Regions from separate parts of the Streptomyces sp. NPDC001750 genome, predicted to be linked through region 2. Evidence: riboswitches for the same ligand, from Rfam matches in the RefSeq annotation. Region 2 holds a riboswitch; each other region holds the start of a gene.

Region 1 (7,755 bases), on a different contig from region 2:
GTGGGCGAGTCCGTCCGGGGAGCGCGGGGCCCCGGGGTCGCCGCGGTAGGCCAGGTCGAGGACGGGCAGGTGCAGGTCGTGCAGGAACGCCATGAGGTTCATGGGGTGTTCCCTGGTGGTGCCGAGGCCGTGCACGGTGATGACCCAGGTGTCGCGGGCGCCCGGCACGAACCAGGCGGGCAGCGCTCCGAGTTCGCCGGGGATCTCGACCTCCTCGTGGTCGAGGCCGAGCGCCGAGGAGGGGTCGCCGCTGTACAGCTGGGGCGTGATCCGGACCTTGGCGCCGGGCTCCAGGCTGCCCCGGTCGACGCGTTCCAGCCTGCGCACGACGGTGTCGGGGGCATGGTGGGTGTGCTCGACCACCGGGCCGACGACGGCGTGCAGGCCGTCGCCCTCCAGTCCGTACGTGCCGGGCCGCAAAGAGGTGAAGGAACGGGTCAGGGTGACCCGGCCGGCCGCCGTGGCGTGCACGGTCAGTCCCCGGTCGGCGGGCAGCGGCCGCCCGGACGGTGCCTTGAGGGCGGCGTCGCCCGCGTACCGGCCGGCCGCGACCGCTGCCGCACCGAGGCCGAGGATCGTGGTGACGGCTGCTGCCGTGACTGTCGCCGGGCGCACCGTTCCAGTCTGGTGGGGCGGGTCGCGCCCTGCCACCCGGACGGGTCCGCACGGCGCCCGGCGGGGGACGGCACGGGCCGCCGTCGGGCACGCGGCGGAAGGCGGAAGCGGAAGGCGGAAACGGCCGCTCGCCGGTGCCCGGCGGGGTCAGCGTGCCTGTCCGTATCCCTTCAGCGCCTCCCGTACGTCGTCCAGCTGGGCCGGGGTGAGCAGGGCCGGGGACAGTCCGGGTACGGAGACGGCGGCGAGCCAGAGCCGGCACAGCCATTCCAGCTGCGCGGTCCGGTCGTACGCCTCGTCCAGGGTGGCTCCGTGGGTGACGGTGCCGTGGTTGCGGAGCAGGCAGCCGGTGCGGTCGCGCAGGGCGTCCAGCATGTTCGCGGCCAGTTCCTCGGTCCCGTAACGTGCGTAGGCCGCCACCCGCACCGGTCCCCCGAGCATGGCGGCGGCGTAGTGGATGGACGGGACCTCGGGGACCAGGGTGGAGACCGCCGTGGCGTGCACCGCGTGGGTGTGCACGACGGCGGCCGCGTCGGTGTTCCGGTAGACCGCAAGGTGGAGCGGGAGTTCGCTGGTGGGGGTCAGTACGCCGAGGACCTGATTTCCTTCCGGATCGACGCCGACCACGTCCTGCGGGCCGAGCCGGTCGTAGGGCACGCCGCTCGGGGTGACCAGGATCGTGTCGCCGACCCTGGCCGACACGTTGCCCGACGTGCCGACGACCAGACCGTCCGCCGCCGTCCTGCGGGCGGTGGTGACGAGATCGGCCCAGGTTTGTTCGATCACACCTTGTTGCTGATCGCTCGCGTCCCGTTGCTGATCACTCATGACCGTGATCCTGTCAGCCCGCCGGGCATAGGTACACACGACCGACCGAAGGAACCACGAAGAGTGACGACGAGGCGGGGGCGGCGGACACGGTGGCCGCGAACCGTTCCGAAGCGTCCCTCGGGGACACCATGAAGCCCCGCTCAGTTCATCTCCCGTTCACCAAAGTTGCCTACCGTCAACCTGCCAATGACGTCGAACGATTGCCTGGGTAAATGGAACACATCACGCTGCTTCTCGCGATTGTGATCGTGACAGCTCTAGTGTTCGATTTCACGAACGGTTTCCATGACACCGCCAACGCGATGGCCACCACCATCTCGACCGGCGCACTCAAACCGAAGACCGCGGTGGCCATGTCCGCCGTTCTCAACCTCGTCGGCGCGTTCCTGTCCGTGGAGGTCGCCAAGACGATCTCCGGTGGGATCATCAATGAGGACGGGCTGCGCACGGAGGTCATCTTCGCGGCACTCGTCGGCGCCATCCTGTGGAATCTGCTGACCTGGCTGGTCGGGCTGCCGTCCAGTTCCTCGCACGCCCTGTTCGGCGGGCTGATCGGCGCCGCGGTCATGTCGGCCGGCTGGTCCTCGGTCAACGGCGGCACGATCGTCACCAAGGTGCTGATCCCCGCGGTCGCCGCCCCGATCGTCGCCGGGTTCGCCGCGCTGCTGGCCACACGGCTGACGTACCGGATCGGCGGGAAGATCCGGGACGAGGCCCAGCAGAAGGCCACCGCCAAGGGCTACCGCGCCGGTCAGATCGCCTCGGCCGGGCTGGTCTCCCTCGCCCACGGCACCAACGACGCGCAGAAGACCATGGGCATCATCACCCTGGCCCTGGTCACCGGTGGTGTGCTGCACCCCGGCGCCAACCCGCCCGTCTGGGTCATCGTTTCCGCCGGTACGGCCATCGCGCTCGGCACCTACCTGGGCGGCTGGCGCATCATCCGCACCATGGGCAGCGGCCTCACCGACCTCAGGCCGCCGCAGGGCTTCGCCGCCCAGACCAGCGCGGCCACGGTCATCCTCGCCTCCTCGCACCTCGGCTTCTCCCTGTCCACCACCCAGTCCTGCTCCGGCGCCGTGATGGGCGCGGGCCTCGGCCGCCAGGGCGGCGTGGTCCGCTGGTCCACCGCCACCCGGATGTTCGTCGCGTGGGGCCTGACCCTGCCGGCCGCGGGCCTGGTCGGCGCGGGCGCCGAGTTCCTGACCCAGCAGGGCACCTGGGGCGTCGTCGTGGTCGCGGCGCTGCTGGTCGTGGGCTCCGGCTCGATCTGGCTGGTCTCGCGCCGCAAGCCGGTCGGCCACGGGGATGTCGCTCCCTCGGAGAGCGCCGTCGAACCCGCGGGCGTCGTCACCACGGCCATCGCCGCCGTCAGCCCGCCGCCCACCGTGGCGGCCACCGCCGCGGCGCAGGACCTCATGACCATCATCCCGGCCACGCCCACGGCCACCGCCCCGGCCGCCACCGCCCAGGACCCGGCGCGTCCCGCCGCCGTCTAGTGCCGTGACCGGAAAGGTTCACCGGCTCGCGACGCCCGGCACGGCACCTCGCCGCGTTGTCGCATCACCCGAGTACGTCCCGGCCATCCTCCGCCTTGCGACGCACCGCACCGGACGCCGCGAGCTCCCCGGCACACCCTTCCGGCCACAGCACTGGTGCCGTGACCGGCACCCGACCGAACACGCGGACCGTCCGCAGACCGTCTAAGGAAGCAGCATGAAAATCGACTGGGCAGCCCTCGGCTCCGTCTTCGGTGTCTCCCTCGTCGTCACCGTCGCGCTGGTGGGCGTCTTCACCCTCGGCATCGTCGGTCTCGCCAAGCAGCCCGAGGCGGCGGCCCAGGGCGGCTCCGGCGGATCACGGGTGCTGGCGCGTGCGGGCGCGTACGTCTGTTTCGCGCTGTGCGCGGCGGCGGTCGCGTACGGGATCTATCTGATCGTCGCCTGAGACCCTCCCCTCGCACCCACTTTTCGCAGCCCCGACGGGCCGGACGCACCTCGCGCGTCCGGCCCGTCGTCGTGTCCCCGTCCCGATGTGGGCCTCAGCACACTGCCCGCCGCAGGTCAACGGCAAGTTGACGGGCGTTCGCAGAGCGTGGTGGACTGCCGGAGCCATTTACGGCGACAGCAGAGGAAGCCGGTGCGAATCCGGCGCGGTCCCGCCACTGTCACCGGGGAGCGGTCCCCCACACCGGGAAGTCACGGCACGCGCGAGCGGGCTGGAAGGCCGGGGGAATCGCGGATCCGGGAGCCAGGAGACTCTGGTCGCCGGTCACGTCGAACCAGGGCGCGGACCCTGAGTGAGGACAAGTCGCCATGCCTGGCAGCCGTGCGTCCCTTGCCCCGGCGCTCTCGCCGAGAGCCGCCCGTACGAAGGCCCTCCGAGGCGCGACGGCCGACTGAGCCATGCGTGCCGATCGCGTATTCGCGTACGGCGCCACAGCCGGTCTGATCGGCGATCTGCTGCTCGGTGACCCCCGCAGGGGGCACCCGGTCGCCGCCTTCGGGCGGGCCGCGGCGGGCGTCGAACGCCGTCTGTGGCGCGACCACCGCGGGTGGGGCGCGCTGCACACCCTCGTCTGCGCCGGAGGCGCCGTGGGCGGTGCGGCGCTGCTCACCCGTGCCGTACGCCGTCACCCCGCCGCCTCCGTCGCGCTGGCCGCGGCCGTCACCTGGTCCGTGGTCGGCGGCACCTCGCTGGGGCGGGAGGCACGGGCCGTCGGCGGCGCCCTGGCCGCCGGGGACGTCGCGGTGGCCCGGGAACGCCTGCCGCATCTGTGCGGGCGCGACCCGCACTCCCTGGACGGGCCGCAGATCGCCCGCGCCGTGGTGGAGTCCGTGGCCGAGAACACCTCGGACGCCGTGGTGGGCGCCCTGGTGTGGGGGGCGCTGGCCGGTGTGCCCGGCCTCGTCGGCTTCCGCGCGGTCAACACCCTGGACGCGATGGTCGGCCACAAGTCGCCCCGCCACCGGCGCTACGGCTGGGCCTCGGCCCGCCTCGACGACCTCGCGGGATGGCCCGGCGCCCGGCTGACCGCCGTGCTCGCCGTGGTCGCGGGCGGACGGCCGCGCGAGGCGGTACGGGCCTGGCGGGCCGACGCGGCGCAGCACCCGAGCCCCAACGCGGGCCCGGTGGAGGCGTCGTTCGCGGGCGCGCTGGGCGTGCGCCTGGGCGGAACGCTGGCGTACGGGGGCCGGGTGGAGCACCGCCCGGTACTGAACGGGGAGACGGGCCGGGCGGTGGAGACCGCGGACATCGAACGCGCGGTGCGGCTCTCGCGCCGGGTGGGCGTGCTGGCCCTCGGCGTGTGCGTGGCCGCGCGGCTGGGCGCGGGTCTCGCCGCGCGACGGCTCGCGGACGTACGGGGCACGGGACGGGGACGGATCACGGGCGCCCGGCCCGCGGGCATGAACGGCGCCGCGGGGGCCGCGCGGCTCCTGACCGCGGGACGCCCGGGCGCAGGACGGAGACGGACATGAGCGGCGGACTCCTGGTCGCCGGGACCACTTCGGACGCGGGCAAGAGCGTCGTCACGGCGGGCATCTGCCGCTGGCTCGCGCGCCGGGGAGTGAAGGTGGCGCCCTTCAAGGCGCAGAACATGTCGCTGAACTCCTACGTCACCCGGGAGGGCGCCGAGATCGGCCGTGCCCAGGCCATGCAGGCCGCGGCCGCCCGGGTGGAGCCGTCCGCGCTGATGAACCCGGTACTGCTCAAGCCCGGCGGGGACCGCTCCAGCCAGGTCGTCCTGATGGGCAGGCCGGTGGGCGAGATGAGCGCGCGCGGCTACCACGGCGGACGGCAGGAGGCCCTGCTCGGCACGGTCGTGGACTGCCTGGAGCGGCTGCGGAGCACGTACGACGCGGTGATCTGCGAGGGGGCCGGCAGCCCGGCCGAGATCAATCTGCGGCGCACGGACATCGTGAACATGGGCATCGCCCGGGCGGCGCGCTTCCCGGTGGTGGTGGTCGGCGACATCGACAGGGGCGGTGTCTTCGCGTCGTTCTTCGGTACGACGGCGCTGCTCTCCGCCGAGGACCAGGCACTGGTCGCGGGCTATCTCGTGAACAAGTTCCGCGGCGACGTGTCGCTGCTGGAGCCGGGCCTGGAGATGCTGCGCGAGATCACCGGCCGCCCGACGTACGGGGTGCTGCCCTTCGCGCACGGCCTCGGCATCGACGAGGAGGACGGGCTCCGGGTCTCGCTGCGCGGCGCCGTGCGCGAGTCGGTGATCGCGCCGCCGCACGGCGAGGACGTGCTGCGGGTCGCGGTGTGCGCCGTGCCCCTGATGTCGAACTTCACCGACGTGGACGCGCTGGCCGCCGAACCGGGCGTCGTCGTCCGCTTCGTGGACCGCGCCGAGGAGCTGGCCGACGCCGACCTCGTCGTCGTGCCCGGCACCCGGGGCACGGTCGGGGCACTGGCCTGGCTGCGCGAGCGCGGGCTCGCCGACGCCCTGGCCCGGCGTGCCGCCGAGGGCCTGCCGATCCTCGGCGTCTGCGGCGGCTACCAGGTCCTCGGCGAGCACATCGAGGACGAGGTCGAATCGCGGGCCGGGCACGTCGACGGGCTCGGACTGCTGCCGCTGCGCGTCCGGTTCGACCGCGAGAAGACCCTGGCCCGGCCCGTCGGGGAGGCGCTCGGCGCGCCGGTCGAGGGCTACGAGATCCACCACGGCGTCGCCGACGTGCGCGGCGGCGAGCCGTTCTTCACCAACGGCCGGGGCCGCGCCCTGGACGGCTGCCGGGCCGGAGCCGTGTGGGGCACCCACTGGCACGGCTCGTTGGAGAGCGACGCGTTCCGCCGCCGTTTCCTGACCGAGGTGGCGCGCGCCGCGGGCCGACGTTTCGTCCCCGCCCCCGACACCCGTTTCGCCGAGCTGCGCGAGGAACAGCTCGACCGCCTCGGCGACCTGATCGAAGAACACGCCGACACCGGCGCGCTGCTCCGGCTCATCGAGTCGGGCGCGCCGTCCGGACTTCCCTTCATCGCCCCCGGAGCACCTGGAGCACGCGTATGAACGCCCCCACGAGCACCGTGCTGTTGCTGTCGACCGCCGACACGGACCTGCTCGCCGCCCGCGCCTCCGGCGCGCCCTACCGGATCGGCAACCCCACCCGTGTCGACGTCCACGAGGAACTGCCCGCGCTGATCGAGGGCGCCTCCGTCGCCGTCGTCCGGCTGCTCGGCGGCAAGCGCGCCTGGGAGGACGGCCTGGCCGTGCTGCGGGCGTCCGGCATCCCGACCGTGCTGCTGGGCGGCGAGACCGTGCCGGACGCGGAGCTGATGGCCGAGTCGTCCGTACCCGCCGGGGTCGTCGCCGAGGCGCTGCGCTATCTGGTGGAGGGCGGTCCGGGGAACCTGGTGGAGCTGACCCGTTTCCTCTCCGACACGGTGCTGCTGACCGGTCACGGCTTCGCCGAGCCGCAGCGGATGCCGGAGTGGGGCGTGCGCGGCGACCGGGAGTTCGTCGAGGGCCGCCCGACCGTCGGGGTGCTGTTCTACCGGGCGCACGAACTGTCCGGGAACACCTCGTTCGTGGACGTGCTGTGCGAGGCCGTCGAGGCGCGCGGCGCCAACGCCCTGCCGGTGTACTGCGGTTCGCTGCGCGGCGCGGACGCCGGTCTGTACGAGCTGCTGGGCCGGGCGGACGTGCTGGTCGCCACGGTCCTGGCGGCGGGCGGTACCCGCGCGTCGGACGCGTCGGCCGGGGGCGACGAGGAGGCGTGGGACATCGGCGCGCTGGCGGAGCTGGACATCCCGGTGCTCCAGGGCCTGTGCCTGACCTCGGCGCGTGCCGCGTGGGAGGCGTCGGACGCCGCGCTGTCCCCGATGGACGCGGCGATGCAGGTGGCGATCCCCGAGTTCGACGGCCGGCTGATCACCGTGCCGTTCTCCTTCAAGGAGCAGGGCCCGGACGACGTGCCGGTGTACCGGGCCGATCCGGAGCGGGCCGCGCGGGTCGCGGGGATCGCGGTGCGGCACGCCGCGCTGCGGCACAAGCCGAATGCCGAGAAGCGGATCGCGGTGGTCTTCACCGCCTATCCGACCAAGCACTCCCGGGTCGGCAACGCGGTCGGTCTGGACACGCCCGCGTCGGCGGTGCGGGTCCTGGACGCGCTGCGCGGCGCCGGATACACGGTCGACGGATATCCGGACAACGGCGACGAGCTGATCCACCGTCTCATCCAGGCCGGTGGCCACGACGTGGAGTGGCTGACCGAGGAGCAGCTCGCGGCCGCCCCCGCGCGGGTGCCGCTGGCCGACTACCGGGCCTGGTTCGCCACGCTGGACCCGGAGTTGCGGGATGCG
Region 2 (7,755 bases):
TAGACGCCGTACTTGCCTGCGGCGATGTTCTTCTCGTACTGGCCGAACGGGACGGACTTCATGTCGGCCTCGAACAGCCCGCTCCGGTTCAACTGGTCCGCTATGGTGCGCAGTTCGTCATCCGTGGCGGGACCATATCGACTCGGGGTGGACCAGAGCGTGAGCTTCACCTTCTCGGTGATTCCGGATTCGCGCAGGACGTTCCGCGCCTTGTCCGGCTTCGGACTGTCGCCGTACACGTCGAAGAACGAGGTGCCGTGGCCGGTGATGCCGACCGGGACCGCCGAGTAGAGCGGCGTCGCCGTGTCCTGGTACACCTTGCTGACCAGGGAGTACCGGTCGACGAGATGGGCGATGGCCTTGCGCACGGCGAGCTTGCCGACGACGGGATCGGCGACGTTGAAGACCAGGTGCTGGACCTCGGCGCTGCTGCCCTGCACCACCGTGATGCCATCCTTCTTCGCGGTGGCCGAGGAGTCCAGGGCGGCTATCGCCTTGGCGGTGAGACCGCGGTAGGCGATGTCGACGTCGTCCTTCTCCAAGGACGACCTCAGCGCCTGCTGATCGCCGCGGAACAGCTTCAGCGTCACCCCGGAGTTCTTCACCTCGGCGTTTCCGTGGTAGCCGGAATAGACCGAGAAGTCGGCTTCGGACTTGTCGATGGAGTCCAGCTTGTAAGGTCCCGAGCCCACCGTCTTGCCGCCCCCGAGCAGGCGGTCCTTCGGATAGACCTGGTGGTCCACGATGGAGCCGGCACCCGACGCGATCTTGCTGGGGAACGTCGCGTCGGGCACCTTGAGGTGGAACACCACGGTCTTGTCGTCCGGGGTGTCGATCGACTTGATGGTGGACAGCATCGGCGACGGACCGGCCGGGTCGTCGATCGCGATCGTACGGTCGAAGGAGAACTTCACGTCCTTCGACGTGAGACTGTGGCCGTTGCTGAACTTCAATCCGTCGCGCAGCGTGCAGGTGTAGGTCTTGCTGCCGTTCGAGAACCCGCACTCCTCCGCGGCCTCCGGCACGGGGGTGGAGGAAGCGGGCGGGAAGCTCAGCAGGGACTGGAACACGTTGTTGAACAAAAGCCAGGACCCCGGGTCGTACCCCGAGGCCGGGTCCGTGGCGAGGATGCCGTCGGACATTCCGACGACGATCCTGTCCTTGCTCTCGGACGGCCAGATCTGGTCCTCGGAGCCGCAACCCGTCAGCAGCACCGCTGTCATTCCCCCGACGATCAGAGTGCTCGACCGCCTCGTACGATCCATCACGGAAAGTGCTCCATACTGTCGGCCGGCCGCGAGGGTGTCCCCGGACAACCGGATCGGGTCAGGAAGTACTGCGCACGCCGCGACCAGACACTCGGCCCGGTCGGGCGTGTTGGTGCGGACCGAGCGGACTGCCGGGACTCGGTGTTCGACAGGAATTGTATGCACGGTGACTGACAGTCAGCTTCCGCTTGGTGAACGGTAATCGGCCGAACGGCGAACACGCCCTGGAGGAAGGGTGGATGGGCCGTGCGACAACAGGCGGCCGCGAAGGTCGTTCGCCGCCGTGCCGAAGGCGGGAGCGCGGCCGTCTCGCACGACCCCGCCCGCTCACGGAACGGGCCCGTCCCCCCGGGCTGTCACGGCCCGGCGGGGTTCCATTTCCCCGGGCAGGAACGTCACATGGGGCGCTCCCGTGCGGGGGTGGACGACGACCTCGCCCGCCACCTCGTAGACCTCGCGCAGCAGTTCCGCGGTGATCACCTCTGCGGGCTGGCCGGACGCGACGACCTCGCCCCCGCGCAGCACGTAGAGGCGATCGCAGTAGTACGCCGCGAGGTTGAGGTCGTGAAGCGCGACCAGAACGGCGGCGGGGAGCCGGCGCAGGATGCCGAGGACGTCGAGCTGGTGGCGTATGTCCAGATGGTTGGTGGGTTCGTCGAGGACGAGCAGCGAGGGCTGTTGGACGAGGGCGCGGGCGATGAGCACACGTTGGCGCTCGCCGCCGGAGAGCCGGTCGAAGGAACGGTCGGCGAGCGAGGCCGCGTCCACGGACGCGAGGGCGGACGCGATCAGCCGGGCGTCCTGTGCGGTGTCGCCGTCGAACAGGCCCTTGTGCGGAGTACGCCCCATGGCGACCACCTCACGGACCGTCAGGTCGAAGTCGGCGACGGGCTCCTGGACCACCGCGGCCAGGGTACGGGCCAGTGTGCGCACGGGCAGGCGCCAGACATCGGTCCCGTCGACCCGTACGTGTCCGGTGTCGGGTCGCAGCACGCGGTAGACGGCGCGCAGCAGACTGGACTTGCCGCTGCCATTGGGGCCGACCAGCCCCACGACCTCGCCGGGGCGGGCGGTCAGGGAGACGTCCCGGACCAGGCGGTGCGCACCGGCGGACAGGGTGACCCCGTCGACGGACAGGGCGCCGCCGTCGACGGCGCGTTCGACCGGGTCGCTCATGCCGCTCCCCGTTCGCCGTTCCGCCGGGCGTCACGGCGCATGAGCCAGAGGAAGAAGGGGCCTCCGCACAGCGCCGTGAGCACCCCGACGGGAAGTTCCAACGGCGCCGCGACCGTGCGGGCGGCGATGTCGGCCCAGATCAGGAAGACGGCTCCGCCGAGGGCGGCCGTCGGCAGCACGCGACGGTGGTCGCCGCCGACGACGAGCCGCACGGTGTGCGGCAGCATCAGCCCGACGAAACCGATCGGCCCGGTCGCCGCGACCAGGACCCCGGTGACGAGGGACAGCAGGACGAACATGCGGACCCGGAACCGGGCCACGTCGAGTCCCATCGTGCCCGCGGACTCCTCGCCGGCCAGCAGCAGGTTCAGGTGCCGTGCCTGTACCAGCAGGACGGCGATGCCGAGCAGCAGGGCGGCACCCGGCAGCCAGAGCGTGTCCCAGCCGACGCCGCCGAGGCCGCCGAGGGTCCAGGCGAGGACGGCACGGGCCTCGTGGCCCCGGCCGGTGGTGAGCAGCAGCAGGTTCGTCACCGCGGTGAGCACCGACGCCGTCGCCACACCGGACAGCACGAGCCGCACCGAGGTGATGCGTCCGCCGGTGCGCGCGGTCGCGTACACCACCAGCAGCGCGCCCAGGGCGCCGGCGAACGCGGCGGCCGGCAGCGAGACGGGCCCGAGCGCGCCCATGCCGAGCACGATCACCGTGACCGCGCCCAGCGACGCGCCGGAGGACACGCCCAGCAGGTACGGCTCGGCCAGCGGGTTGCGGATGAGGGCCTGCATGGCGGTGCCCACCACGGCCAGCCCGGCGCCGGTCACGGCACCGAGCAGCACCCGCGGTGCCCGCACGTCGAGGACGATCGTCTCCCGGGCGCGGGTCCAGGACGGCTCCTGCCAGTCGGCGCCCAGCGCGTGCGTCACGATGCCCCACACCTGGCCGGGCGGCACGTGCACCGAGCCGATGGCCAGGCCGGCGGTGGCGGAGCCCACCAGCAGCAGCGCGAGGACGGTCAGCACGAGGGGGAGGGGCACGCGCCGCGACCGGCCGCCGCGGCGCGGGAGCCACGCCCCCGCTCCGTCGGCCGCCCCCTCGGTCGTCCCGTCGGGCGGGGCGGCCCTCACGGGCGCTCCCGTACCCGCCCCCGTCACCGGAAGCTCTCGGGATGCAGGCCGCGTGCCAGGCCGTCGACCGCGTACGCCGACCGGATGCCGACGAGGGTCGCGGTCAGCGGCAGGACCACGAACCGCTTGTTCCTGATGGCCGGGACGTCGGCGAGGGCGGGCTGCGAGAGCAGGAACCGCTTCTTCTGCTCGACGCTGCCGGAGCCCGCGTAGTCGTAGATCATCACGACCTCGGGCTTGCGGGCCACGACCTGTTCCCAGGAGACGTCCCCGAAGACGTCGTCGAGGTCCGCGAAGATGTTCCGGCCGCCCGCCAGCCCGATCAGGTCGTTGCCGAGCCCCTTCCCACCCGCGGTGAAGGCGGTCTTCTCGCCGCTGTCGTAGACGAAGACGGGCACGTCGGGCCTCTTCCCCACGGCCGCGACGGCCTTGTCCACGCGCCCCCTCAGATCGGCCACCAGCGCGGAGGCGCGGTCCGGGACGCCGAAGACGTCGCCGATGGTGGTGATCTCGTCGTAGGTGTCCCGCATCGTCACCCGCTTCTTGCCGCAGTACTCGCGGTTGAGGTAGGTGTCGATGCCCGCCTCGGCGAACGCCTTGCGCGACCGGCCCTCGTTCTCGGCGAACGCGCTGCCGTAGCCGCCGTAGACGAAGTCCGGCTCCGCGTCCAGGACGGTTTCGAAGGACGGCTCCCGCTTCGCCAGTTCGGGTACGGCCGCGAAGTCCTTCCGCAGCTCGGGCAGGACGGCCGAGTCCGGGAAGGCGGTACCGACCATGCGGTCCTTCAGTCCCAGGGCGAGCAGCAGTTCGGCGGGGTGCTGATGGATGGTGACCACGCGCGAGGGCGGTTTGTCGTACGTCGTTCTCACACCGCAGTTGTCCACGGTGACCGGGAAGCCCTCGACCGACGACGCACCGGCCTCCGGTTTCCGGGGTGAGCCGGCGGTGCCGCAACCGGCGGCCGACAGGACGGTGGCCAGGGCCATGACCCCGGCGACGACGCGCGGGGCGCGCAGGCTGCGGGCAGAGGGAGAGCAGGGGCGGCGGCGGGGTATGCCGAAATACACGTAGAGCCTCCTGGGGAGTCCGCGCTCCTCAAAACGGGCCCGCGACAGGCCAGTGTCCTGACTCCCGGATCGACGTTCCCCCCGCCTTCCCGCGCGGCGCGCAGTGGCATGTCGAAGGGTTGCACTCCCCGGTCACAGTGGCGGGACCGTGCCGGATTCGCACCGGCTTCCTGTCTCCCGTCGCGGCGATGACCTGCCGATATTACGGTTGTCCGACGTCGGCGCACAAAGGGCGCCCATGTGAGTGATCGCACGCCGAGGAACCCGGGCCCGTCTCCCGGCCGTCCCCGCCCCTTCCCGGCGCGGCCGGGGGGCGCGATGCGGGAGGCCGAGGGCGACCGGCATCGAAGGTGCGGGGGCCGGTCACCGAAGGCACGGGAGTGACCGGCGTCAACACGAGGTTCCTGGTGTCTCGCGGTCGACGTAAAAAGGTGGAAAAGAGGGTAAACCATCGTGCTGTGTGCGACATCCTCACTGGCGTGATGAGCCTGACGGGGACACCCTTCTTCCTGGCCACGATCGCGCTGGTCATGGTCAGCGTGCTGCTTCCTCTGTTGCTGTGGGGGCGGGTACGGGGTCCCGCCGTGGTACGAGGCGCGAGCCGCCTCGCGATGGTCGTCCTCGCGCAGGGGGCGGCCGTGCTGAGTGTCTTCGTGGTGGTCAACAACACCAACGGCCTGTACGACAGCTGGGCCGATCTGCTCGGCACCGGACACCATGTCGTCGCGGCCCCGGACCTCGGACGCGACGGACTCGGAAGTCACAAGGACCTGGCGAACGAGCCGAAGGTCGTCCAGGAGTTCGACCCGGTGCACGACGCCCGGATGGGGCGCAACGTCCGCGTCACCCAACTGCGCGGCCGGGTGTCGGGGGTGCGCGGCGAGGTGTACGTATGGCTGCCGCCGCAGTACGACCAGCCGGCCTTCCGGCACCAGAGGTTCCCCGTGGTCGAACTCCTCGGCGGCTTCCCCGGTTCGGCGAAGGCGTGGTTCAGCAGCCTGCGGGTCCAGGCGCAGCTGGAGGCCGGGATGCGGAGCGGCGAGATCGCCCCGTTCATTCTCGTCGAACCGCGCACCAATCTGCTGGCCGGTCAGGACACCGGATGCGCCAATGTGCCGGGCGTCGTGGACGCCGAGTCATGGCTCAGCGTGGACGTCCGGCAGATGGTGATCGACACCTTCCGCGCACGGGGCGGCGCGAAGGGGTGGGCGGTGGCCGGCTACTCGGCCGGGGCGCACTGTGCCGTGAAGCTGGCACTCGCCCACCCCGACCGGTACCGGGCCGCGGTGGGCCTGTCCGGCTACAACGACCCGGCCGCCGAACGGGTCTCGCTCACGGCCCGCGCCCCGGAGCTGCGGCGGGCCAACAACCCGCTGTGGATCCTGCGCCATGCGACCACCCCTCCGCGCGTCGCGCTGTATCTCTCGGGCGGACGCGACGACGGCTACCGCGACGGCCTCGCGCTGCGGCGCGCGGCGGCACCCCCGACACGGGTGGTGGTGGCCCGGGTGACCGGGCCGCACACCATCGGCCTGTGGAAGCGCCAGGTGCCCCAGGTCTTCCGCTGGCTGACGGCCGAACTGTCGCCCGGGGCGGGACGGGTCGCGCCGGCGAAGGGCGTCTGAACCGACAAGAAGCGGTGCGGGAGGGACCGACGGCCCGCGGGGGAGTGGTCGGCGCGGGGGCGTGACGGGCGGTCGGACGCTCGGGACCGCCGCCGTCCGTCGTCATGTCGGCCGTCCGTCGCCATGCCGGTCGGGCGTCGGCCGAATGGAGTCGTCGGGCCGTCCGGCCGGGCGATCGTGACGACGGGGCCGGCGCCTCGGCCGGGGCGCCGGCGGCGGTTCGGCGTACGGGCGGCAACCGCGCTTCGGAGGCCTCGGGCGTGGGCGGACACCGGATTCCGGGGACGGCGGCCGGGGGCGGGGAACGGATGCCGGAGGCCGCGGGGCCGTCCCGCGTGACGATGCCCGATGCGGTCGTCGACCCTACGGTGGTGCCATGGCGGTGAGCAGTGGTCGGAGAAGGGGGGAACGGTCCGGGTTCGGTGTGATGGACGCACTGGTCCTGGTCGTGCTGTTCGTCCTGTCCGTCGTGGCCGCCTCGATCGTGCCGCACGAGCGCGAGTTCTCCTTGCGCTGGCAGGCGGTGGTGCTGGCGGGCACCGGTTGTTCCGCGCTGGTGTGGCGGCGCCGTCACCCGGTCGGTGTACTGGCCGTGGCGGTCGGCTGCGGGGTGGCCTTCCAGGTGCTGGGATTCCGCGAGAGTCCGCTGGTCATCAGCCCCGTCCTGGTGTCGGTCTACACGGTCGCCGCGCGCACCGACCGGCGAGTGACCTTGCTCGCGGCGGTGTCGTCGGTCGCCATTCTGGTGGGCGTCGCCGTGCTGTGGGATCCGCGATCCTGGCTGGCCCCCGACAACGCGGCGATGCTGGCGTGGACGGTGCTGCCCGCTGCCATCGGTGACGGGGTGCGCTCGCGCCGCGCCTATGTGGCCGCGGTGGAGGAACGGGCGGAACACGCGGAGCGCACGCGCGAACAGGAGGCGCAGCAGCGGGTGGCGGCCGAGCGGGTGCGGATCGCGCGCGAACTGCACGACATCGTCGCTCACCACATCGCCCTCATCAACGCCCAGGCGGGCGTGGCGGTCCACCTCGTGGAACGGCGGCCCGAGAAGATCCTGGCCGCACTGGAGGACATCCGGGACACCAGCCGCTCCGCACTCGACGAACTGCGCGTGACCGTGGGGCTGCTGCGGCAGTCCGGCGACCCGGTGACGCCCCGCGACCCGATGCCCGGCCTGGCCCGCGTACCGGCGCTCCTGGCATCGTTCGAGCGGGCCGGACTGAACGTGAGCCACAGCTGGCACGGCGTCGCCGAACCGCTCGCTCCGGCGGTCGACCTGGCCGCGTACCGCATCGTGCAGGAGGCCCTGACCAACGTGCACAAACACGCGGGGGCCGACCACGCCCGGCTGTTCCTGCACTACCGCCCCGAGCGGCTGACGATCACCGTCGAGAACGACGGCCTGACCGGAGCGGACCCGACCCGTCCGGGGACGGGACACGGGCTCATCGGGATGCGCGAGCGCGCCTCCACGGTGGGTGGGCGGCTGTACGCG
Region 3 (7,755 bases), on a different contig from region 2:
GGCCGGACGGCCGCCGCCGGTGAGGATCTTGGCGCCCTCGTCCTGGCCGATCCGGATGTAGTCGAGCGAACGCCGTCGCTGGCGTTCGGCCACCAGGGGGCCGAGTTCGGTGGCGGGGTCGAGCGGGTCGCCGATCTTCAGCGCCGCCGCCGCGGTGGCGAACGCCTCGGCCGTCTCGTCGTAGCGGGAACGCGGGGCGAGGATGCGGGTCTGGGCCACGCAGGCCTGCCCGTTGATCATCCAGGCGAACGGGACGAGCCCGGCGACGGCCGTCTCCAGGTCGGCGTCCGGGAGGATCAAGGCGGCGGACTTCCCGCCGAGTTCCAGCGTGACCCGGGTGAGGTTGCGGGAGGCGACCTCCATCACCCGGCGCCCGGCGGCCACCGACCCGGTGAACGACACCTTGTCCACGCCAGGGTGTCCGACCAGGTACTCGCTGACCTCCCGGTCGGCCGGCAGGATCGACAACACGCCCTCGGGCAACCCGGCTTCGGCGGCGATCTCGGCCAGGACGTAGGCGTCCAGCGGGGATTCGGGCGACGTCTTGAGGATGGCGGAGCACCCGGCGAGCAGCGCGGGCGCGAGCTTGGCGGCGGCGGTGAACTGCGGAACGTTCCACGGCACCACGGCCGCGACCACCCCCACCGGCTCGCGGCGCACCAGCAGCGGCCCCAGCGCCCCGTCGCGCCGCTCCTCGTACGGGAAGGCACGGGCGACGGTGATCGCCGCGTCCCACACCATCATCGCGGACAGCGCCTGCACCATCACGCTGGACGTGTACGGGGTGCCGTTCTCCGAGCTGATGACCCGGGCGATCTCCTCGTACCGGGCGGCGAACGCGTCCTTGATCCTGGTCACGACCGCGATCCGCTCGTCCAGGCTCATACGCGGCCAGGGCCCCTCGTCGAACGCCCGCCGCGCGGCGGCGACGGCCCGGTCCACGTCCGCCTCGCAGGCGTGCGGCACCCGGCCGATGACCTGTTCGGTGTGGGGCGATACGACCTCGATGACCTCCCGGCCCAGCGGATCGACCCACTCACCGCCGATGAACAGTTTTCCGTGTTCGACAAGCTCGGTCATGGCTGCTGCCTCCCGCGAACCGGCGTTACGAGAATCCCTGATGGACCGTCAAAACTGATACCAGTTCCAGTTCCAGGAGTCCACGTGCACGGCGCTTCCGGAAGGCCACGGCCCACAGCCGGGCCCGCCGAAGGCGAGGGCCCTCCGACGTGCCCCGGCGGCCCGCCCGCGGCGCGGGCCGGGCTCATCGTGCCGGTCGGCGTCGGGGTCCGAACGCCGTGGTCACCTGCTCGACGAGAGCATCCTCGGTCGATGTGGTGTCGACCCGGACGGAGCGCAGCCCGAGACGTCCGGTCTCCTCCTGAAGGCGTCTTGTGAACATGTCGTCCCGTTCGGCGAGATTGCGGGCAGCCCTCACCGGATCACTGGTCTCCCACACGAATCCCTCCCCCGGCACGGCCCGGCTCCGGAAGGCGGCCCGGCGGAATTCAGGGGTGGGAAGGAGCCAGACGGCCTGCTCGGGAACGGTGAGCAGGGGTTTCACCAGGCGCGGCAGCAGCCGGAAGCCCTCCGCGAGGACACACGGTTCCCGCGGCAGGCGAAGAAGGTCCTCGATGATCAAGCCGAAGCCCTCACCACGAAACCAGTGGAACGTCTCCAGCATGGTCTCCGGAGACCGGGTCACCCACCGCTCGTCCATGTCCATGGCCATGAACTCATGCAGGAAGGGGGCCTCCTGGGGCGTGGTCCGTCGCGCGTGGTCCCGCATCACGTCGTCGGTGGCGTAGAGCCGCCAACCGCAGCGATCGGCGACTCGGCGGCTGATGGTCGACTTCCCCGCGCCGCTCCCGCCGCCGATCCAGTACACGTGCCGCAGCCGCGCACGAAGCTCTGCGGCATCGGCCGCTTCTTCATACTTTCCGGGAGACATTCCTCTCCTGTCCCACTCCGACAACCAGGACGAGTCTCCGGCTATCGTCGCCGCTGTCGGCCGGGCACAGTACGTACGGCCGGGTACGACAAGCGGTATACACCTCGTCCTCGCCCACGCCCGCCGCGGGCCCGGCCGGCCCGATGCACGCACCCACGGAGCAGAACGTACAACCACCACCGCTGCCACATCGCACTGGACGGACACCCGCCCATCAGCCGCGCCAACAAAGCTGCGGGTCAATACACCTAGTGCCGCGGCAGGCAACGTTTGCCCGTCAAGGAGCGTCGTCCGGTACGTGCTCTCGGTGTGCCGGCCGGAAGCCCTCGTACTGGATGTACTTGGGATTTCGGCCGGTGCGGCGAGAGGGCGTGCCGGGCGTCGCGACGGGGCGAACGTTGCCTGATGCGGCACTAGCCTCTACGCGAGGTGGGGTACGAGGCCGTCGGGGTCGAGCGGCCCTTTCCCCAGGCGCCCTGTTACCAGTCCTGTGCGTCAACTGCGGCCGGGAGACGAATAGTCGACCAGGGCTACCACTGGAACAAGTTCTCGTTACAGTGGTCAGTGGCCCCTGGGCAGCTGCCTGCGGGCGGCGCGCACCGCGCAGCCGTACGTCCGGTGAGCGGACCGGGCAGTGGGGAAGGGGAGCCCATGACGCAGGTGACCGATCTCGGCGGGGGCGTGCACAGCATCGAGGTGCCCATCCCGGACAACCCGCTCGGCCACACCCTCGTACACGTCCTCGACACCGGTCGCGGGCCGGTCCTGGTCGACACCGGGTGGGACGATCCGGAGGCGTGGGACACGCTCACCGCCGGGCTGACCGCCCTCGGCGTGGCCGTCGCGGACATCCACGGCATCGTCATCACCCACCACCACCCCGACCACCACGGCCTCTCCGGGCAGGTGCGCGAGGCGTCCGGGGCCTGGATCGCCATGCACGCGGCGGACGCCGAGATCGTGCGCCGCACCCGGGAGTCGGAGCCGGGCACCTGGCTGAACTACCTCGTCGCCAAGCTCACCGCGGTCGGCGCGCCCGAGGCGCACCTCGCGCCGTTGCGGGCCGCGGCGGCGGACCGGGGGCGTATGCGCACCCTGCCCGGGGCGCGGGCCGCGCTGCCGGACCGGGAGATCGTGCCCGGCGAGCTGCTGGACCTGGCGGGGCGACGGCTGCGGGCGGTCTGGACGCCCGGCCACACCCCCGGTCATGTCTGCCTGCATCTGGAGGAGAAGCATCCGGCCGGTCTGCCCGGCCGGGGGCGGCTGTTCTCCGGGGATCACCTGCTGCCCGGGATCAGCCCGCACATCGGGCTCTACGAGGACCCGGACGCAGACGCGGTCACCGACCCCCTGGGCGACTACCTCGGTTCCCTGGAGCGCGTGGGCCGGCTCGGGGTGGCGGAGGTACTGCCCGCCCACCAGTACGCGTTCGCGGACGCGGCCGGGCGCGTGCGGGAGCTCCTCGACCACCACGAGGAGCGGCTGACGGGGCTCCTCGGGCTGCTGTCCACCCCGCTGACCCCGTGGGAGCTGGCCGAGCGCATGGAGTGGAACCGGCCGTGGGACCGGATCCCGCACGGTTCGCGCAACATCGCGGTCTCGGAGGCCGAGGCGCATCTGCGGCGGCTGGTGAAGCTGGGCCGCGCGGAAGCCGTGGCGGGGAGCGACCCCGTGACATACATCGCGGTGTGAGTACACGTACATCGCGGTGTGAGTGACGCGACCACGACGGACGGTGGCGTACGTCGCGGCATGGGTGGCGTGCCGGGGCGGGACGAGCCCGAGCGGCGCCCCGTCCCGCCCCGGCACGCCCGCCCCGGGGCCCTTCCGGTACGCCCGGTAGAGTGAATGGGTCGTCATCATGCCCGTACAGGGGGAAGCCGGTGCGAATCCGGCACTGACCACGCAGCCGTGAGCCGTCCCGTGGGCGGTGAGTCGGAATGCCCTGGACGCGGTTGTGACCGGCTCGGACCACCGGAACCCCGGTGGTCGGCACCGTCGAGGTATACGGAGTCGGAGCCTGGTGCGCGAGCGTGCCTGTGCCCGGTTCGGTTTCCCGCACAGGAGAGGCCCCGCCCGCCATGACCGTACGCCGCAGCGCGGCAATGCTCGCCGCGACCACGGCCGCCGTGCTCTGCGCGGCTGCCCCGGTCGCGGTCGCGGCGCCGTCCCCGTCGCCCACGCCGTCCGTCGCCCTGCCCGCCGGGCTGTACGGCACGAAGGACCCCACCTACGACGGTGTCTGGCGGCAGTCGCTGGCCTTCCTCGCGCAGCGGGTCGAAGGCGTGACGCCCGCCGCGAAGTCCGTGGACTGGCTGATCGGCCAGCAGTGCGCCAACGGCGCCTACGCCGCGTACCGGCCCGACGCCTCCAAGCCGTGCGACGCGAAGACGGTGCTGGACACCAACGCCACCGCGATCGCCGTGCAGGCCCTCGCCGAGGTCGGCGGGCACGGGGAGACCGTGAACGACTCGGTCCGCTGGCTGAAGTCCGTGCAGAACGAGGACGGCGGCTGGGGCTACGCGGCCGGTGCGCCCAGCGACGCCAACTCCACCTCCCTCGTGATCGGCGCCCTCGCCCGGCAGGGCCAGCGGCTCGCGGACATCGTCACGCCCGACGGGAAGTCCCCGTACGACCCGCTGCTCGCGCTCTCCATCCCGTGCGGTGAGAAGGACGGCGGCGCGTTCGCGTACCAGCCGGACAAGGCGGGGAAGCTCGTGGCCAACGCGGACGCCACCGCCGCCGCCGTGCTCGGCAGCATGGGCAAGGCCCTGGCCACCGGCAACAACGCCGCTGCCAAGGGGACGAGCTGCCGCCCCGCGGCCTCCGGTTCCGCCCTCACCCCCGAACAGGCCGCCCAGAACGGCGCCCACTACCTCGCCGGTGCCCTCGCCGCGAAGGGACACCTCGACCTGGCCCCGATGCCGGGCGCCGAGGACTCCGCCCCGCAGCCCGACATCGGCAACACCGCGGACGCGGTCGTCGCGCTGTCCGCCTCGGGCCACCAGGACAAGGCGGCCGAGGCCGTGGCCTGGCTGAAGAAGAACTCCGGTGCCTGGGCCGAGCAGAACGGCCCCGCCGCCTACGCGCAACTGGTCCTGGCCGCGCACGCGACGGGGAACGACGCCCGGGACTTCGGTGGCGTGAACCTGGTCGACAAGCTGAACGCGACCGGTCCCAAGCCCGCGGCGATCACGACCCCGGATCCGTCCGCCGACACCGGGTACGAGGCCACGGAGAAGGACCGGGTCCACAGCGGCGACGACGTGATCGGCGGCGTGTGGTGGTTCGTCGGCATCGGCCTCGTCGTCGGTGCGGGCGTCGGCTTCCTGATCAGCGGCCGCCGGAAGAACCAGCAGCTGTGAGGCGGACGGGAGGGGCCGCCGCCGCGGTGCTGACGGTGCTGAGTGCGGTGCTGCTGGCCGTGCTGGGCGCGGGCGAGGCCCGGGCGGCCGGCTACCGGTACTGGTCGTTCTGGGAGGGCTCGGGCCAGGGCTGGGCGTACGCCACCCAGGGCCCCGCCCTGGTCCGGCCGGACGACGGTGCCGTGCAGGGCTTCCGGTTCGCGGTGAGCGAGGACTCCCAGAACGCGGCCCGGCCGCGCCACGCCCCCGGCTTCGCGAAGATCTGCGCGGACACCCCTGCCGAGAAGGGGTCCAAGCGGGTCGCGCTCGTCATCGACCCGGGCACCGCGGCGGACGCTCCGGACGGGCGGACCCCGCCCGCGCTCCGGACCGCGTGTGCCGTGGTCGCTCCGGACGCGAGCACCGCCGAGGCGCTCGCCGCGGTGGCCAAGCCGTTGCGTTACGACGGCAACGCGCTGCTGTGCGCCATCTCCGGCTACCCGGCCTCCGGCTGCGGCGAGCAGGTGTCGGGCGACGGGCACAAGAAGCCTGATGCGTCCGCCTCCGCCACGTCCGCCGCGTCCGCCGACGGTTCCGACGGCGGCGGACCGTCCGCCGGGATGCTCGTCGGGGCCGGCGCCGTTCTCGCCCTCGGCTCGGCCGCGGTCGTGCAGGCCCGCCGCCGCCGAGGATGACCACTCCCACCAGCGGCCCGGCGACCGGGGACGGGGCACCCGACCGCCCTGCCACCGGCCGTCCGGCGACCGGCCCCACCCGCACCACCGGCGTCACCCCTGCCCGTACCACTCGCGCCCCCCGCCCCGCCGACCGGCCACTGCGCGCGCTGCGCGCACCCGAGGCGAACCGCAGCAACGCCCTGCCCGCCGGGGCGTGGTGGCTGTGGGCGCTGGGCCTCGCCACCGCCGCTTCCCGCACCACCAACCCGCTGTTGCTCGGGCTCCTCGTCGGGGTCGCGGGCTATGTGGTCGCCGCGCGCCGTACGGACGCGCCCTGGGCCCGTTCGTACGGGGCGTTCATCAGGATCGGACTGTTCGTCGTCGGCGTGCGGCTGGTCTTCTCCGTCCTCCTCGGCTCACCGGTCCCCGGTACGCATCCGCTGTTCACGCTCCCCGAGGTGCCGCTGCCCGACTGGGCGCAGGGCGTCCGGATCGGTGGCCGGGTCACCGCCGAGCAGCTGGTCTTCTCGCTGTACGACGGGGCGAAGCTGGCCGCCCTGCTGATCTGTGTCGGCGCGGCCAACTCGCTCGCGAACCCGGCCCGGCTGCTGAAGTCGCTGCCGGGCGCGCTGTACGAGGCGGGGGTCGCCGTCGTCGTCGCGATGACGTTCGCGCCGAACATGGTCGCCGACGTGGCGCGGCTGCGCACCGCGCGACGGCTGCGGGGTCGCCCGACCGGCGGTGTCGCGGCGGTCCTCCAGATCGGACTGCCGGTCCTGGAGGGCGCGTTGGAGCGGTCGGTCGCGGTGGCCGCGTCGATGGACGCGCGCGGCTACGGGCGTACCGCCGAGGTCCCGCCCGCCGTCCGGCGCGCCACGAACGCGCTCACGCTCGGCGGGCTGCTCGGGGTGTGCGCGGGCACGTACGGGCTGCTGTCCGCGCAGGGCGCGGTGTACGGGCTGCCGCTGCTGATCGCCGGGCTCGTCGCGGCGGCGGCCGGGCTGCGCCTGGGCAGTGCCCGGTCGGTCCGTACCCGCTACCGGCCCGACCGCTGGGGTGCGCGGGCCTGGCTGGTGGCGGGTTCGGGGGGCGTGGTGGCGGTGGCGATGATCTGGGCGGGCGGTGTCGACCCGGAGGCGCTGCACCCGGGGGTCGTACCGCTGACCGCGCCGGTGCTCCCGTTGTGGCCCGCGGCGGCGGTGCTGGTGGGGCTGCTGCCCGCGCTGGTGGCCCCCGTTCCGCCGCCGGTGGGAGCCGGTTCGAAGACGCGGCCGAGTCCCGAGGAGGACCAGTGATCCGGTTCGAGCAGGTTTCGGTGCGGTACGAGGGGGCGGAGCGCCCCACCCTGTCCGGGGTCGATCTGACCGTTCCCGAGGGCGAACTGGTGCTGCTGGTCGGCCCGTCCGGGGTCGGCAAGTCGACGCTGCTGGGGGCCGTCTCCGGTCTCGTGCCGCACTTCACCGGTGGCAGGCTGAGCGGCCGGGTCACGGTCGCGGGGCGCGACACCCGTACCCACAAGCCGCGCGAACTCGCCGACGTGGTCGGCACGGTGGGCCAGGACCCGCTCTCCCACTTCGTCACCGACACGGTCGAGGACGAGCTGGCGTACGGGATGGAGTCGCTGGGGCTCGCCCCGGACGTGATGCGGCGGCGGGTCGAGGAGATCCTGGACCTGCTGGGTCTGGCGGGGTTGCGGGACCGGCCGATCGCCACGCTCTCGGGAGGGCAGCAGCAGCGGGTCGCGATCGGTTCGGTGCTCACCCCGCATCCGAAGGTCCTGGTC

The links. Region 2 has a riboswitch for cobalamin ahead of ACFYY6_RS16115 (ABC transporter substrate-binding protein). Riboswitches for the same ligand answer to the same signal wherever they lie in the genome.
Region 1: it holds a riboswitch for cobalamin, as region 2 does, so the genes downstream of both, ACFYY6_RS22235 (cobalamin biosynthesis protein) here and ACFYY6_RS16115 (ABC transporter substrate-binding protein) in region 2, are expected to answer to the same signal.
Region 3: it holds a riboswitch for cobalamin, as region 2 does, so the genes downstream of both, ACFYY6_RS09955 (prenyltransferase/squalene oxidase repeat-containing protein) here and ACFYY6_RS16115 (ABC transporter substrate-binding protein) in region 2, are expected to answer to the same signal.

The regions. Positions count from the first base shown of each region.
Region 1 covers NZ_JBIAUE010000014.1:160,537-168,291, reverse strand. Annotated here, with positions in the region: gene ACFYY6_RS22260 (alpha/beta hydrolase) at 1-615, opposite strand, end outside; gene ACFYY6_RS22255 (class II aldolase/adducin family protein) at 763-1,443, opposite strand; partial or broken gene ACFYY6_RS22250 (anion permease) at 1,659-2,621, shown strand; partial or broken gene ACFYY6_RS22245 (hypothetical protein) at 2,753-2,866, opposite strand; gene ACFYY6_RS22240 (hypothetical protein) at 3,163-3,393, shown strand; cobalamin riboswitch at 3,575-3,707, shown strand; gene ACFYY6_RS22235 (cobalamin biosynthesis protein) at 3,852-4,925, shown strand; gene ACFYY6_RS22230 (cobyric acid synthase) at 4,922-6,463, shown strand; gene cobN (cobaltochelatase subunit CobN) at 6,460-7,755, shown strand, end outside.
Region 2 covers NZ_JBIAUE010000008.1:282,123-289,877, forward strand. Annotated here, with positions in the region: gene ACFYY6_RS16100 (ABC transporter substrate-binding protein) at 1-1,223, opposite strand, end outside; gene ACFYY6_RS16105 (ABC transporter ATP-binding protein) at 1,596-2,444, opposite strand; gene ACFYY6_RS16110 (iron ABC transporter permease) at 2,441-3,478, opposite strand; gene ACFYY6_RS16115 (ABC transporter substrate-binding protein) at 3,592-4,554, opposite strand; cobalamin riboswitch at 4,665-4,847, opposite strand; gene ACFYY6_RS16120 (alpha/beta hydrolase) at 5,118-6,260, shown strand; gene ACFYY6_RS16125 (sensor histidine kinase) at 6,637-7,755, shown strand, end outside.
Region 3 covers NZ_JBIAUE010000004.1:385,521-393,275, forward strand. Annotated here, with positions in the region: gene ACFYY6_RS09940 (aldehyde dehydrogenase) at 1-1,080, opposite strand, end outside; gene ACFYY6_RS09945 (hypothetical protein) at 1,265-1,951, opposite strand; gene ACFYY6_RS09950 (MBL fold metallo-hydrolase) at 2,603-3,643, shown strand; cobalamin riboswitch at 3,791-3,918, shown strand; gene ACFYY6_RS09955 (prenyltransferase/squalene oxidase repeat-containing protein) at 4,033-5,316, shown strand; gene ACFYY6_RS09960 (SCO2322 family protein) at 5,313-5,990, shown strand; gene ACFYY6_RS09965 (energy-coupling factor transporter transmembrane protein EcfT) at 5,987-7,267, shown strand; gene ACFYY6_RS09970 (ATP-binding cassette domain-containing protein) at 7,264-7,755, shown strand, end outside.